4 regions of the Rhizobium sp. 10PS4 genome follow, and region 2 is predicted to be linked to each of the others. Evidence: predicted binding sites of a transcription regulator. Region 2 holds the regulator's gene; each other region holds the start of a gene.
What was found. Region 2 encodes LexA, which represses DNA repair genes until DNA is damaged. Its sites were predicted from a motif close to TGTTCNNNNTGTGTTCNG; they were not measured.

Region 1 (3,338 bases), on a different contig from region 2:
TTCCGCCTTGACGCCCATCGTGTCCTCGATGGTGCCGATCAGCGTGCGGAAGAGATCGGTGTCGAACACGCTCTGAACGCCCTGCAGAATGCAGGCCATGCGCTCCAGCCCCATACCGGTATCGATCGACGGGCGGGGCAGCGGGTTGCGAACGCCAGGCTCGGTCTGTTCGAACTGCATGAAGACGAGATTCCAGAATTCCAGGAACCGGTCGCCATCTTCCTCCGGCGAGCCCGGAGGGCCGCCCCAAACATTCTCACCCTGGTCGATGAAGATTTCCGAGCACGGGCCGCAGGGGCCGGTATCGCCCATCTGCCAGAAATTGTCAGAGGTCGGGATGCGGATGATCTTGTCGTCGGAAAAGCCGGCGATCTTCTTCCAGAGCGTCGCAGCTTCCTCGTCCTCGGAATAGACAGTCACCAGCAGGCGGTTCTTCGGAAGGTCGAAGCCCTCGGTGACGAGCTTCCAGGCAAGCTCGATCGCATTCTCCTTGAAATAGTTGCCGAAGGAGAAGTTGCCGAGCATCTCGAAGAAGGTCAGGTGGCGTGCAGTATAACCGACATTGTCCAGGTCATTGTGCTTGCCGCCGGCTCGCACGCATTTCTGCGAAGACGTCGCCGTCGAATAGGGACGCTTTTCGAGGCCGGTGAAGACGTTCTTGAACTGCACCATGCCGGCATTGGTGAACATCAGCGTCGGGTCGTTGCGCGGCACGAGCGGGCTCGACGGAACGATCTCATGGCCGTTCTTCTTGAAATAGTCGAGGAAGGTCGACCGGATATCGTTCACACCGCTCATGCTATGCCCTTCAATGCTGCCGGAGGCAGGTAAATTTAAATTCATCGGCTTTTAACGTTCACCCCCGCCACTGTCCAGCAGACAAACAAAACCGACCGCATTCTGATCAAGGAATGCGGCCGGCCTTGATGTTCAAAAGAACCGAGCGTGAAAATCACATTTCCGCGGCGGAGTCGCCATCATCGGGATCCGGTCCGCCATTCTGCAGGAAGCGGTCGGCGATCAGGCCGGCATTCTGGCGCAGCGACAGTTCGATCTCGCGGGCGAGATCCGGATTGTCGCGCAGGAAGGTCTTGGCGTTTTCACGGCCCTGGCCGAGACGCTGGCTGTTATAGGAGAACCAGGCGCCCGACTTCTCGACGATGCCGGCCTTGACGCCGAGATCGACCAGTTCGCCGGTCTTGGAAACACCCTCGCCATACATGATGTCGAACTCGACCTGCTTGAAGGGCGGCGCCATCTTGTTCTTGACGACCTTGACGCGGGTCTGGTTGCCGATCACCTCTTCGCGCTCCTTGACCGCGCCGATGCGGCGAATGTCGAGGCGCACGGAGGCGTAGAATTTCAGCGCATTGCCGCCCGTCGTCGTTTCCGGCGAGCCGAACATGACGCCGATCTTCATGCGGATCTGGTTGATGAAGATCACCATGGTGTTCGACTTCGAGATCGAAGCGGTAAGCTTGCGCAGCGCTTGGCTCATCAGTCGCGCCTGCAGGCCGGGAAGGCTGTCGCCCATCTCGCCTTCGATTTCGGCACGCGGCGTCAGGGCAGCGACCGAGTCGACAACGAGAACGTCGACGGCGCCGGAGCGCACCAGCGTATCGGTGATTTCGAGCGCCTGCTCGCCGGTATCGGGCTGCGAGATCAGAAGGTTCTGCAAGTCGACGCCAAGCTTGCGGGCATAGACGGGATCGAGCGCATGTTCGGCATCGACGAAGGCGCAGATGCCACCCTTCTTCTGCGCTTCGGCAATCGTCTGCAGTGCAAGCGTCGTCTTACCGGAGCTTTCCGGCCCGTAGATCTCGATGATTCGGCCCCTCGGCAGGCCACCGACGCCGAGTGCAATATCGAGACCAAGCGAGCCGGTCGAGATCGTCTCGATCTCGACAACATTCTCGTTGGAGCCGAGTTTCATGATCGAGCCCTTGCCGAACGACCGCTCTATCTGTGAGAGTGCCGCTTCAAGCGCCTTGCTTTTGTCCACCGATTTGTCCTCTACCAGCCGCAATGAATTCTGAGACATCCGATCCACCTTTAGGTTATTGAAGCCGCTCTAGCAATGTCGAGTTTGTACTCCATTTGTTCCATTCTCGCAATAGGCGATCAAACAGTTGAAAGAAAAAGGTAAAACGACACGTGTTCTGCATTTGTTTTATCGATAAAAAGCAACGGCTTAGGCCAGAAATGCCGACTCGGCCGCGTCAGCGCGCGCTGTATCGATTCGTCCTTCGGGCATCGGGAGAGCGGATCGGATGAAGAAAAAGATTCTTGTTCTCGGCGGCGCCCATATCGACCGGCGCGGCCGCATCTCCGGCGAGACGGCGCCTGGCGCCAGCAATCCCGGCACATGGTTCGAGGAGCCGGGCGGCGGCGGCTTCAATGCAGCGCGCAACCTGGCAAGGCTCGGTTTTCAGGTGACGATGATCTCGCCGCGCGGTGGCGATCCGATGGGCGAGACGGTCGGAGAAGCTGCCGATTTCGCCGGCATCGACGACCGGCCCTTCGTCTTCCTCGACCGCAAGACGCCGAGCTACACGGCGATCATCGAGAAGGACGGCAATCTGGTGATCGCCCTTGCCGACATGGATCTTTACCGCTTCTTCGTGCCGCGACGTCTCTCCATCCGCTGGGTGCGGGAGGCCTTCGCCGCGCATGATTTCATCCTCTTCGACGCCAACCTGCCGGAAGAGACGATCGCGGCGATCGTCGCAAAGGCGCATTCCCTCGCCAAGCCCGTTGCGGCAATCGCCATCTCGCCGGCGAAGGTCGTCAGGCTGAAACCCTGCATTGGGGATATCGACTACCTGTTCCTGAACGAGGCTGAAGCCGCCGCCCTTGCCGGCGAGCGGCCGGAAGAGGCTGCAGGCTGGCCACCTTTGCTGAACGAGATCGGCATCAGGAACGCCGTCGTCACCCGCGGCCGGCGTGAGCTCGTTGCGCTTTGCGACGGCCGCGCCGTGACGCTGCAGCCGCCGATTGCCGACACCGTCGCCGATGTTACGGGTGCCGGCGATTCACTTGCGGCCGGCACGCTCGCCGCATTGATGTCAGGCCTGCCGCTCGAAGAAGCCGTTCGTCACGGCACCGCAGCCGCCACGCTGACCGTCCAGTCGCGGCATGCCGTCAACGAAAATCTGACGCCGGATCTGCTGAATGAAGCACTTGCCCTTGTTCCCAAGGTCAGAATTCTGCATTGAAGCGGCTAATTAAATAGTTTGAGCATGATGTCGTCCGAAAACCGCTCGCACTTCGGCATCATGCTCTGTCGATCACAGGACAAGACCATGACCAAGCCCATCTCCCCTCTTCTGCCGATCGCC
Region 2 (3,338 bases):
GCAGCGGCATCGGCGACCGCATAAGGTCGATCCTGCCCGGCGACACCGGTGCTTTTGCCGCTGCTCTGGTGACGGACGAGCGGCGCGCCATTTCGGATGCGACGACGGAGGCGCTGCGCCAGTCCGGTCTGGCTCATATCATCGCCATCTCCGGTCTCAACATGGCGCTGTCGGCCGGCATCTTCTTCGTCGGCTTCCGGATGCTGCTCAGCCTCTTCCCCGGCATCGCTGAGGCCTACCCGACGAAGAAGATCGCTGCCGCCGGCGCGCTCATCGCCGTCACCGCCTATTTCCTGATCTCCGGCTTTGCGGTCTCTGCCGAACGCGCCTTCATCATGATGGCCATCATGTTGATTGCGGTCTTCTTCGACCGGCCGTCGATCAGCCTGCGCAATGTCGCGCTCTCCGCTCTCGTCATCATTGCCATTTCGCCGTCCGAGGTCTTGGGACCGAGCTTCCAGATGTCCTTTGCCGCGACATTGGCGCTGGTCTCGGGCTATCAGCTGTGGAAGGACCGGCGCGTCCGAGAAAACGCCTTCCTGAAGCTGCCGATCATCAGGCCGTTCGTTACGGTTGCCGGTTTCTTCGGCGGCGTCTTCCTGACCTCGCTGATCGGCGGTTTTTCAACCGCGCTGTTTTCGATCGAGCATTTTCATCGCCTGACCGCCTACGGCCTGCCGGCAAACCTCGCGACAATGCCGATCATCTCCTTCATCATCATGCCGGCAGGTCTGCTGGCGATGCTGCTCATGCCTTTCGGTCTGGATGTTTGGGCTTGGAAGATCGTCGGATTCGGCCTCGATTTGGTGATCGCGGTTGCAAAGACGGTGTCCGGCTGGGGTGGCAATATCGACGTGGGCCGCTTGCCCGCCTGGTATTTCGCCGTCGCCGTGGCAGGCTTTCTGCTGCTGACGCTGCTCCGCACCCGGTTGCGCCATGTCGGCACATCGATTATCGCGGTCGCAACGCTCATCCTGCTGCTTCTGCCGGGTCCCCGTCCGCCGGATCTGGTGATTTCGGAGGATGGCAGTCTCGTCGCGGTCGTCGCGGCGGCGGCAATGGCTTCCAACCGTGAAAGACCGCCGGACTTCATCTTCGACCAGTGGCAGAGAGCGCTGGTCCTGCCGGGGCATAATCCGCCGAAGATGCTGAATGGTCCTGCTATCCCGCCTGAGGGAGAAGACCGCCGCGTCAGGCTTTCCCGCGATCAGCAGAACGAAGCAAGGACCGCGATGCGGACGGCCGCAGCGGCCGGTGACGCAAACCGCTTTTCCTGCGTCAAGAAGGCCTGGTGCACATCAAGGCTTGGCAATGGTCAGGTGGTAACCGTCATCGACAATGCCGCCTATCTCGGCCCGGCATGCGACGCGGCCGATATCGTCGTGACGTCCGTGCGCCTTCGCTTCAACAACTGCCGCTCAGGTGCAACGCTCTTCACCGGCGAGACGCTGCGCAGGACCGGATCCGTCGAGTTGCGCTTCACGGACGCCGGCCCGGAGGTGGCAACCGCCTTCGATTCATTGTCGCGGCCATGGATGCGCCATCGCGCCTATGACTGGCGCAGCAACAGTTTTACCGAATCCGGCCTGGCCAATGTCAGTGATAGCGGCGAATGAGACCGACGAGCTTGCCCTGAACCTTGACGCGGTCCGGCCCGAAAATCCGGGTCTCGTAAGCCGGGTTGGCCGCTTCCAGCGCGATCGAGGCGCCCTTGCGGCGGAAGCGCTTGAGTGTCGCTTCTTCGTCGTCGACCAGAGCAACGACGATGTCGCCGGGACTTGCGGTGCTGCCGTTGCGGATGATCACGGTGTCGCCATCGAAGATGCCGGCGTCGATCATCGAATCGCCCTTGACCTCCAGCGCATAATGTTCACCGGAACCGAGCATGTCGGCCGGAACGACGATGTCATGGGTGTTGTTCTGGATCGCCGAGATCGGCACACCGGCAGCGATTCGGCCCATGACCGGCACCGAGACCGAGTTGCCGTTGTCGGCGACGGGTTTTGCGGGAGCAGGAGTGGCGACCGGCTGCAGTTTGCCAAGGCTACCCTCGATGACGCTCGGCGAAAAGCCGCGCCGGGGCTGAATGCTGGGGCTGTAGGCCTCCGGAAGCTTGATGACCTCGATCGCGCGGGCGCGGTTCGGTAGGCGGCGAATGAAGCCTCGCTCCTCAAGCGCAGTAATCAAGCGATGAATCCCGGACTTGGAGGCGAGGTCCAGGGCATCCTTCATTTCGTCGAAAGATGGCGGAACGCCGGATTCCTTCATGCGCTCATGAATGAAAAGGAGAAGCTCCTGTTGTTTGCGCGTGAGCATCGACGTTGTGACCTCGTGATTGAAACAAATCCAGAACAGACACTATATGTTCCATATGTGTTCCGCAAGTAGCTAAATTTCCGTAAAACTTGGCGCCAACTCGTTGAGATTTTTATTTTCATTCGCCGGATTGGCACAGAAGTCTTGCATTGAGGGACGCGCCATCGCACATCTCTTGCCGTTTCCAGGAGGGATATCATGAACGCGCATTCCGCCAAACCGCACCCGCTGGATCATGTCGTGCTGCCGGTCGTCAACATCGATCTGGCGCGCGAGAGGCTCGGCAAGCTCGGCTTCACCGTTGCCGCCGATGCGTGCCATCCCTTCGGAACGGAGAATGCCTGCGTCTTTTTTGCCGACAAGACCTATCTGGAGCCGCTCGGGATTGCGAACGTCGAGGAGAGCAACGCATCTGCGCGCCAAGGTAATGTCTTCACTGCCCGCAACCAGGCCTTCCGTTTCCGCTGTGGCGAGGAGGGGCTCTCGGGGCTGGCTTTCGGCAGCAAGGATGCCGGCATCGATCATCAGGATTTCGTCGGCAACGGATCGAGCGCTGGCGAGATGCTGCAGTTCACCCGGCCGATGACGATGCCGGACGGTTCCGAGACGATTGCCGGCTTTAAGCTGGCTTTCGCCGGCGACCTGCGCGCGCCTGATCTCCTGTTTTTCACCGTCGAGCGCGTCAATCCGCTACCGGCCGACCGCGCGGCGCTGGAGACGCATGCCAATGGCGTCACCGGCATAGTTGAGATCGCGCTTTGCACGCCAGAGCCGGCCGCCTTCGCTGCCTTCGTCAGCCTTGCCGTGGCGCAATCGGCAGTCGAGAAAACCGGTTTCGGCGTCGATATTGCGGCATCGAATGCGAAAATCAGCCTGATGACGCCGGAAGGGCTGGAGGCATATTTCGACGTCGCCGTCTCATCCGCAGATCGCGGCCTGCGCGGCCGGGCAATCCTCTTTGCTGTCGCCGATCTTGCCGTGACAGAAGCGCATTTGGCTGCTAACGGGGTGACATACACGCG
Region 3 (3,338 bases), on a different contig from region 2:
CCGTTCCCGCCACCGGCGTGAAACGGAATCCGCTCAACTGCCCTACATGATGTCCTTCAACGAAGACATCGCCATTCACACTGATTTCAGCTTCCAGCATCGCATTCTCTCTCAGGCGCTTCATGAGCACAGATGTCCTGCGATCAACAAAGCGTTTCGTCAACCTTTCATGTAACGCGTCGGACAATCGATCTTCGATTTCCCGCGTCTTTTCCTGCCAGTGTGTCGGATCGGCAAGCCAACCGGGCCGATTCGAAACGTAGGTCCAGGTTCTTATCTGCGCGATTCGCGCCGAAAGCGTGTCAATTTCGCCATCTGTTCGATCGGAGCGATGAACCTGCTCCGCAAGAAACTGCTCGTTCACCGTGCCATAGCGGACGAGATCGGAAAAGAGGGTCGAGATAAGATCGGCATGTTGTGCTGGCGTGATACGCCGATAGTCGGGAAGCGCGCAAGCCTCCCAGAGTTTTTCGACGCGCGCCGGCCTGTCGGCGAGATCGATGACCTCGGGATAACGCGAAAGCTGTTCCAGCGCCTGCTGGTCGACCGCAGGCAGTGCCCGCGTCAGCCCCGGCACGCGCGGACCCGCCTCGAGGCTGGCGCGCAGCGACGCGATTGAGGAGAAGTCCATCTCCGTCGTCCGCCACTGCAAAACCTTGACGTTGTCGAACTCGTGTCCTTCGATGCGCTGCACCAGCTCGTCGTCGAAGGGCGAGACTTGCCCGGTGACGCCGAAGGTCCCGTCCCGCACATGCCGCCCGGCGCGCCCGGCGACCTGGCCGAGTTCGCCCGGATTGAGATTGCGAAACTGGTAACCGTCGAATTTCCGGTCCTGGGCAAAGGCGACGTGATCGACATCGAGGTTGAGGCCCATGCCGATCGCATCGGTCGCCACCAGATATTCGACGTCACCTGCCTGATAAAGCGCCACCTGCGCATTGCGGGTGCGCGGGCTAAGCGCGCCGAGCACGACCGCCGCGCCACCGCGCTGCCGGCGGATGAGCTCGGCGATGGCATAGACCTCGTCGGCGGAGAAGGCGACGATGGCAGAACGCTGCGGCAGCCGTGTGATCTTCTTCTGCCCGGCATAGAAAAGATGCGAAAGCCGCGGCCGCTCGACGATAGTGATGCCGGGCAGGAGCTGCTGCAGGATCGGCCGCATCGTCGCCGCGCCGAGCAGCAGCGTTTCCTCGCGGCCGCGAAGATGCAGGATACGGTCGGTGAAGATATGGCCGCGCTCGAGATCGCCGGCGAGCTGCACCTCGTCGATCGCGACGAAGGCGGCTCTGGTCTCGCGCGGCATCGCCTCGACGGTGCAGACGGAAAAACGGGCATTGGGCGGCGAAATCTTTTCCTCGCCGGTGACCAGCGCCACATTCTGCGCGCCAACCTTCTCGACCACCCGCGTATAGACCTCGCGCGCCAGCAGCCGCAGCGGCAGGCCGATCACGCCCGTCCCGTGCGCGACCATGCGCTCGATGGCATAATGGGTCTTGCCGGTATTGGTCGGCCCGAGCACCGCGGTCACACCGCGCCCACTCAGAATCATCCGCTGCGAAGTCAGAGTCATGGGTCCATGCAAATGAGGCGGGGTGGCCCCAGGAAAATCTCGGCTCCTCGATGGAAGCTGGACAACACATGGACAGCTGCCGCCGCAAACGCAAGGGCAGATTTCAAAATGCCACACGGATTGCGACCTTTGCGAGTCTCGCGGAACACTCGAATTCACGATTCGGAACAGCGTGAGAACGAATCAGCGACGAATCGCTGACTCCCGCTGATTCAGCTTTTGTTCACGGCTAAGTATTGATTTTGAATCACTTTTTCCCACTAGATGCTGAATCGTGAGACTCTCTCTTGTTCGCATTTTCGCTGTCGTGGGTGACGATTCCCGCGCCGATTTTGAACAGGCAAAAATCCGCCCGAAATTAACCTCTCGACCAAAGCCTGAACGAATCGGAGACGAATCGTTCACACCATCGTTTTCGCCTTTTGTTCACGGCCACATCTGGTAGCGGTCTCAGGTCTGGGCACTAGATGCATATCGGCGGAGATCCTTTCGCGCCGCCTCGTCGCATCGGCATTAATCTTTCAGGAGCCGGATTCAGACGGCGTTAAGTCAAGGCGGCAATATCGGGTTCCGATCAAATACGGAACGAATCGCCGACGAATCGGCGACATCGCGACCTTCCCGCTTTGTTCACCGCAACATATTGTATTTATATGTCTTTTTAACCATAGCAGCAATTTCCGGAAATAACGGAACTTAGAGCGTGATCAGGCGCCGTCACATTTCCGGCGCTTAACCGGGAACAAAAATCGCCAATGTGTGTTTCTCGTCCATCCAAATTGCGGATGAAATGAAGGAAACACACCATGCTTGGCACGATACTTCTTATTATCCTCATTCTGCTCTTGATCGGAGCCTTGCCGAATTGGGGTTATAGCCGTGGCTGGGGCTATGGACCTTCCGGCGGTTTGGGGCTAGTTCTCGTGATTATCATTATCCTTGTACTAATGGGCCGCATCTAAAGCCCAACTAACCTGGGGAGTTACGACATGATGAAGAAGATTGTTCTTATTGGTGCCCTCGTCGGCGCCTTGGCATCCTGCACAGCGACCGAGCAAGGTACGGCGATCGGCGCCGGCACCGGTGCGGTTATCGGCGGTGCCGTCACCAACAGCTGGGGTGGTGCCGCCGTCGGCGCCGTTGCCGGCGGTCTGACCGGCGCTCTGATCGGCCAGTCGGTCGAACGCCGCGGCTACTGCGTCTATCGCGACCGCTACGGCCGCCGCTATGAGGCCCGTTGCCGCTACTGATCGGCAAGCATATCGGACTCCCGACGGGCGCCTTGGCGCCCGTTTTTCTTTTGGCCTGCTGCATCCGTCAACGTGACGTTGACAATCGGTTGCGAAAGTCAAATCTACCGCCGCCCAACTGCCAGACACATATTTCCTTCACGAGCGCAACGGACAGGCAAAGCCGCCCGGCGCAGCTGAAAGGAACGCCTCCAATGACCCAGATTTTGCTTAATTCTCTCGTCGCTGCTCTGATTACATCGGCTTTCCTGACGACCGCGATATCAGCCCTTAGCGGCGAAAATCGCTCGCTGCGCAAAGTGCCGGCCAGAGCTCGGCCACAGCGACGTCCGAACACAGACCGCCGCTCTTGATCTTCCCGAAAACGCACCACTACACCGGCCACAAACCGGCATCACGAGAGACGTTCAAAAACAGCGATAGCGCGTCCTGCCGGACGCGCTATCGTTTTGAATCTAATCTCTACTGTCGACTCGAAGACAGAAATGCCTAGGCGAAAAACTGTCCACCATTGGCCG
Region 4 (3,338 bases), on a different contig from region 2:
GCAGGTGAAGATCGTCTGGCTCGATGATCTCCGGGCCGAAATCTCACTCAAGGACAAGATTTTCGGGTTTCTCAGGAAGGCTCGGCCGCTGGTCAAACGCCGGCCGGATGATCCGGCGGTCATCCTCTTCACCTCGGGCTCCGAGGGCACGCCGAAGGGCGTGGTGCTGACCCACCGCAATATCCTGTCGAACGCCGCCCAGGCGGCTGCCCGCATCGATTTCCACAGCGGCGACAAGGTGTTCAACATCTTACCCGTTTTCCATTCCTTCGGGCTGACGGCCGGCACGGTGCTGCCGCTGATTTCGGGCGTGCCTGTTTATTTCTATCCCTCGCCGCTGCATTACCGCATCGTGCCGGAGCTGATCTATGCCTCCAACGCCACGATCATCTTCGGCACCGATACCTTCCTCAACGGCTATTCGAGGACGGCGCATCCTTACGACTTCCGCTCGATCCGCTATATCTTCTCCGGCGCCGAACCGGTGAAGGCCGCAACCCGCCAGACCTATATGGAAAAGTTCGGCCTGCGCATCCTCGAAGGTTACGGCGTCACCGAGACCGCGCCTGTCATTTCGATCAACACGCCGATGTACAACAAGTCGGGCACGGTCGGCAAAATCCTGCCGGGCATGGAATGGAAGCTCGAACCGGTGCCGGGCATCGATGAGGGCGGAAGGCTGCATGTGCGCGGCGCTAATGTCATGGCCGGCTATCTCCGCGCCGAAAAGCCCGGCGTGCTCGAGCCGCTTGTCGACGGCTGGCACGACACCGGCGACATCGTCACCATCGACGAGGATGGTTTCGTCAAGATCCGCGGCCGCGCCAAACGCTTCGCCAAGATCGGCGGCGAAATGATCTCGCTCGCCGCCGTCGAGACGCTCGCCGCCGAACTCTGGCCGGGCGCTCTGTCGGTCGTCTCCTCGCTGCCTGACGCCAAGAAGGGCGAGCGCCTGGTGCTCCTGACCGACGCCCCCACCGCCACCCGCGCCGAATTCCTCGCCTTCGCCAAATCCAGGGGCGCCATGGACATGATGGTGCCGGCCGAGGTCAATATCGGCAAGGTGCCGGTGCTCGGCTCCGGCAAGGTGGATTTCGTCGCGGCGCGCAAGCTGGCGGAAAGTGCGGCGCTGGCGGGGGAGGCGGCGTAGAGCGTGGCTTGGCAGGCGTCAGGCGCAAACCGGAGAATTGTTGCAGGCGCGTTGCAAGACCCCTCCCCAACCCCTCCCCACAAGGGGGAGGGGCTTAACATGCGGCTCTCGTCGTGCGCCCTATTGAACGTCGACTGTGCGGCTGGTCTATTTGTTTGTGAGGCGGGTGCCACAGCTTAGCCCCTCCCCCTTGTGGGGAGGGGTTGGGGAGGGGTCTTGAGACGGGCGCCGGTGATAGTTCCAAGAGGAAGTCGACATGGCCGAAATCGATGTCTTCGACGGGCACAACGACGCGGAGATCGGCCGTGCTCAGCGGCTCGATACACGCACTGCGCCGGCAGCTCGGAGACTGCGCTGGACGGCGGCGACCTGGCTGGATGCGATATCCACCGAGACCTCGATCTCGCCTTCGAGCGGCGCATCGCGACGGGCGCCATCGTCATGAGAGGCATCCCCACCCGATGGCGCCGAACCCGCACTGTTGCGGTCGCTTGCCGACTGGATAAAGATGTCGGGCCTCGAAACCCGATGCTGCTGAACCAGATGTTCGACCGCGAGATCAGCGGCTTCGCGTGTTTCGAATGTGGCTCGAATGGTGGTCGTGCTGTCGTCCGCCATTGATTGCCTCCTGAATTTGATGTCCACTGGATGAGAACGCCTTGGGCGGCTGGTAGTTCGACGGCAGGTCCAGGCCCCATTGGAATCGTTGATATCGCATTCCAAGCCTGCTATGTTCTGTTTTTGTTTCGGCGCGCAATTTCAGAGGCCGATCCCATCGCGATCGCTGAAACCGCCATGAACGAGACAAGCTCACCCCCCGTCCGGAAAATCGTCCATGTCGACATGGATGCCTTTTATGCGTCGGTAGAGCAGCGCGATAATGCGGACTTGCGCGGCAAACCGATTGCCGTCGGCGGGTCGGCCGCCCGGGGTGTGGTCGCGGCGGCGAGCTATGAGGCCCGTAAATTCGGTATTCACTCGGCAATGCCGTCTGTGACCGCCAAGCGCAAATGTCCTGACCTGATCTTCGTGCCGCCGCGCTTTGCCGTCTACAAGGCGGTGTCGCAGCAGATCCGTGAGATCTTTGCCGAATACACGCCGCTGATCGAGCCGCTGTCGCTCGACGAGGCCTATCTCGATGTGACGCAAAATCTGAAAGGCATGACGGTCGCCACCGAGGTCGCGCTGGAGATCCGCGCCAAGATCAAGCAAGTCACCGGCCTTAACGCGTCGGCCGGGATTTCCTACAACAAGTTCCTTGCCAAGATGGCGAGCGACCTCAACAAGCCGAACGGCCAGGCTGTCATCACGCCGAAGAACGGGCCGGCCTTCGTCGAGCAGCTTCCCGTCCGGAAATTCCATGGCGTCGGACCGGCGACCACCGAGAAGATGCATCAACTCGGGATCGAAACGGGCGCCGATCTCAAGGAGAAGACGCTCGAGTTCCTCGTCGAGCATTTCGGCAAGTCGGGGCCCTATTTTTACGGCATCGCCCGCGGCATCGACGAGCGGCAGGTCAAGCCCGACCGGGTGCGCAAATCCGTCGGCGCCGAAGATACCTTCTCACAGGACCTCCACGCCTTCGAGCCTGCTCGCGAAGGGCTCCAGCCGCTGATCGAAAAGGTGTGGGCTTACTGCGAGGCCAACGGGATCGCCGCCAAGACGGTGACGCTCAAGGTGAAATATGCCGACTTCAGCCAGATCACGCGCAGCAAGACGCTTCCGGCACCCCTGCCGGCAATCGCCGACCTCGAGGATCTGGTCAACCTGCTGCTCGCACCGATCTTTCCGCCGCGAAAGGGCATAAGGCTGCTCGGCGTCACCCTCTCCTCGCTGGAAGAACGAGTACCGGCCGCGGCGCCGCAGCTGCGGCTGGCTTTTTAGAGCGCCGGCATCGGCTGCCACAGGCGACGACCGTCCGTCGCCGCATTGGTTTTCATCCACCCATCCGCGATTTCGAGCTGGGCCGGAACCTCGTCAGATCTCCGAAGTTTGCGGGACGAGGAGAATTCCACATGCATCTGATACAGTTGTTTATTCCGGCAGCGCCGCACGCGGCGATCGACATCGAAGACATTATCGCGATGATTCAGCGCGAGATGACCGAGCGCCATGGCGGGGCGACTTCATACCTCAATTCCCCGGCAAAGGGGTTTTGGTCGACTGGCGAGGGCACTGAAGAAGATAC

Region 1: recA (recombinase RecA) is a predicted target of LexA. The motif match lies at 2,156-2,173, and genes of this name have one in related genera.
Region 3: RWJ89_RS18730 (helicase-related protein) is a predicted target of LexA. The motif match lies at 1,734-1,751, and genes of this name have one in related genera.
Region 4: dinB (DNA polymerase IV) is a predicted target of LexA. The motif match lies at 1,882-1,899, and genes of this name have one in related genera.

Annotation. Positions count from the first base shown of each region.
Region 1 is NZ_JAWDIW010000005.1:259,469-262,806, reverse strand. It holds gene alaS (alanine--tRNA ligase) at 1-798, opposite strand, end outside; gene recA (recombinase RecA) at 953-2,041, opposite strand; gene RWJ89_RS11620 (carbohydrate kinase family protein) at 2,271-3,215, shown strand; gene RWJ89_RS11615 (pseudouridine-5'-phosphate glycosidase) at 3,303-3,338, shown strand, end outside.
Region 2 is NZ_JAWDIW010000004.1:202,807-206,144, reverse strand. It holds gene RWJ89_RS09060 (ComEC/Rec2 family competence protein) at 1-1,616, shown strand, start outside; gene lexA (transcriptional repressor LexA) at 1,597-2,316, opposite strand; gene RWJ89_RS09050 (VOC family protein) at 2,515-3,338, shown strand, end outside.
Region 3 is NZ_JAWDIW010000009.1:186,923-190,260, reverse strand. It holds gene RWJ89_RS18730 (helicase-related protein) at 1-1,570, opposite strand, end outside; gene RWJ89_RS18725 (DUF3309 family protein) at 2,377-2,532, shown strand; gene RWJ89_RS18720 (YMGG-like glycine zipper-containing protein) at 2,560-2,820, shown strand; gene RWJ89_RS18715 (beta-ketoacyl-ACP reductase) at 3,310-3,338, opposite strand, start outside.
Region 4 is NZ_JAWDIW010000013.1:58,587-61,924, forward strand. It holds gene RWJ89_RS23820 (acyl-[ACP]--phospholipid O-acyltransferase) at 1-1,150, shown strand, start outside; gene RWJ89_RS23825 (hypothetical protein) at 1,460-1,768, opposite strand; gene dinB (DNA polymerase IV) at 1,946-3,034, shown strand; gene RWJ89_RS23835 (hypothetical protein) at 3,166-3,338, shown strand, end outside.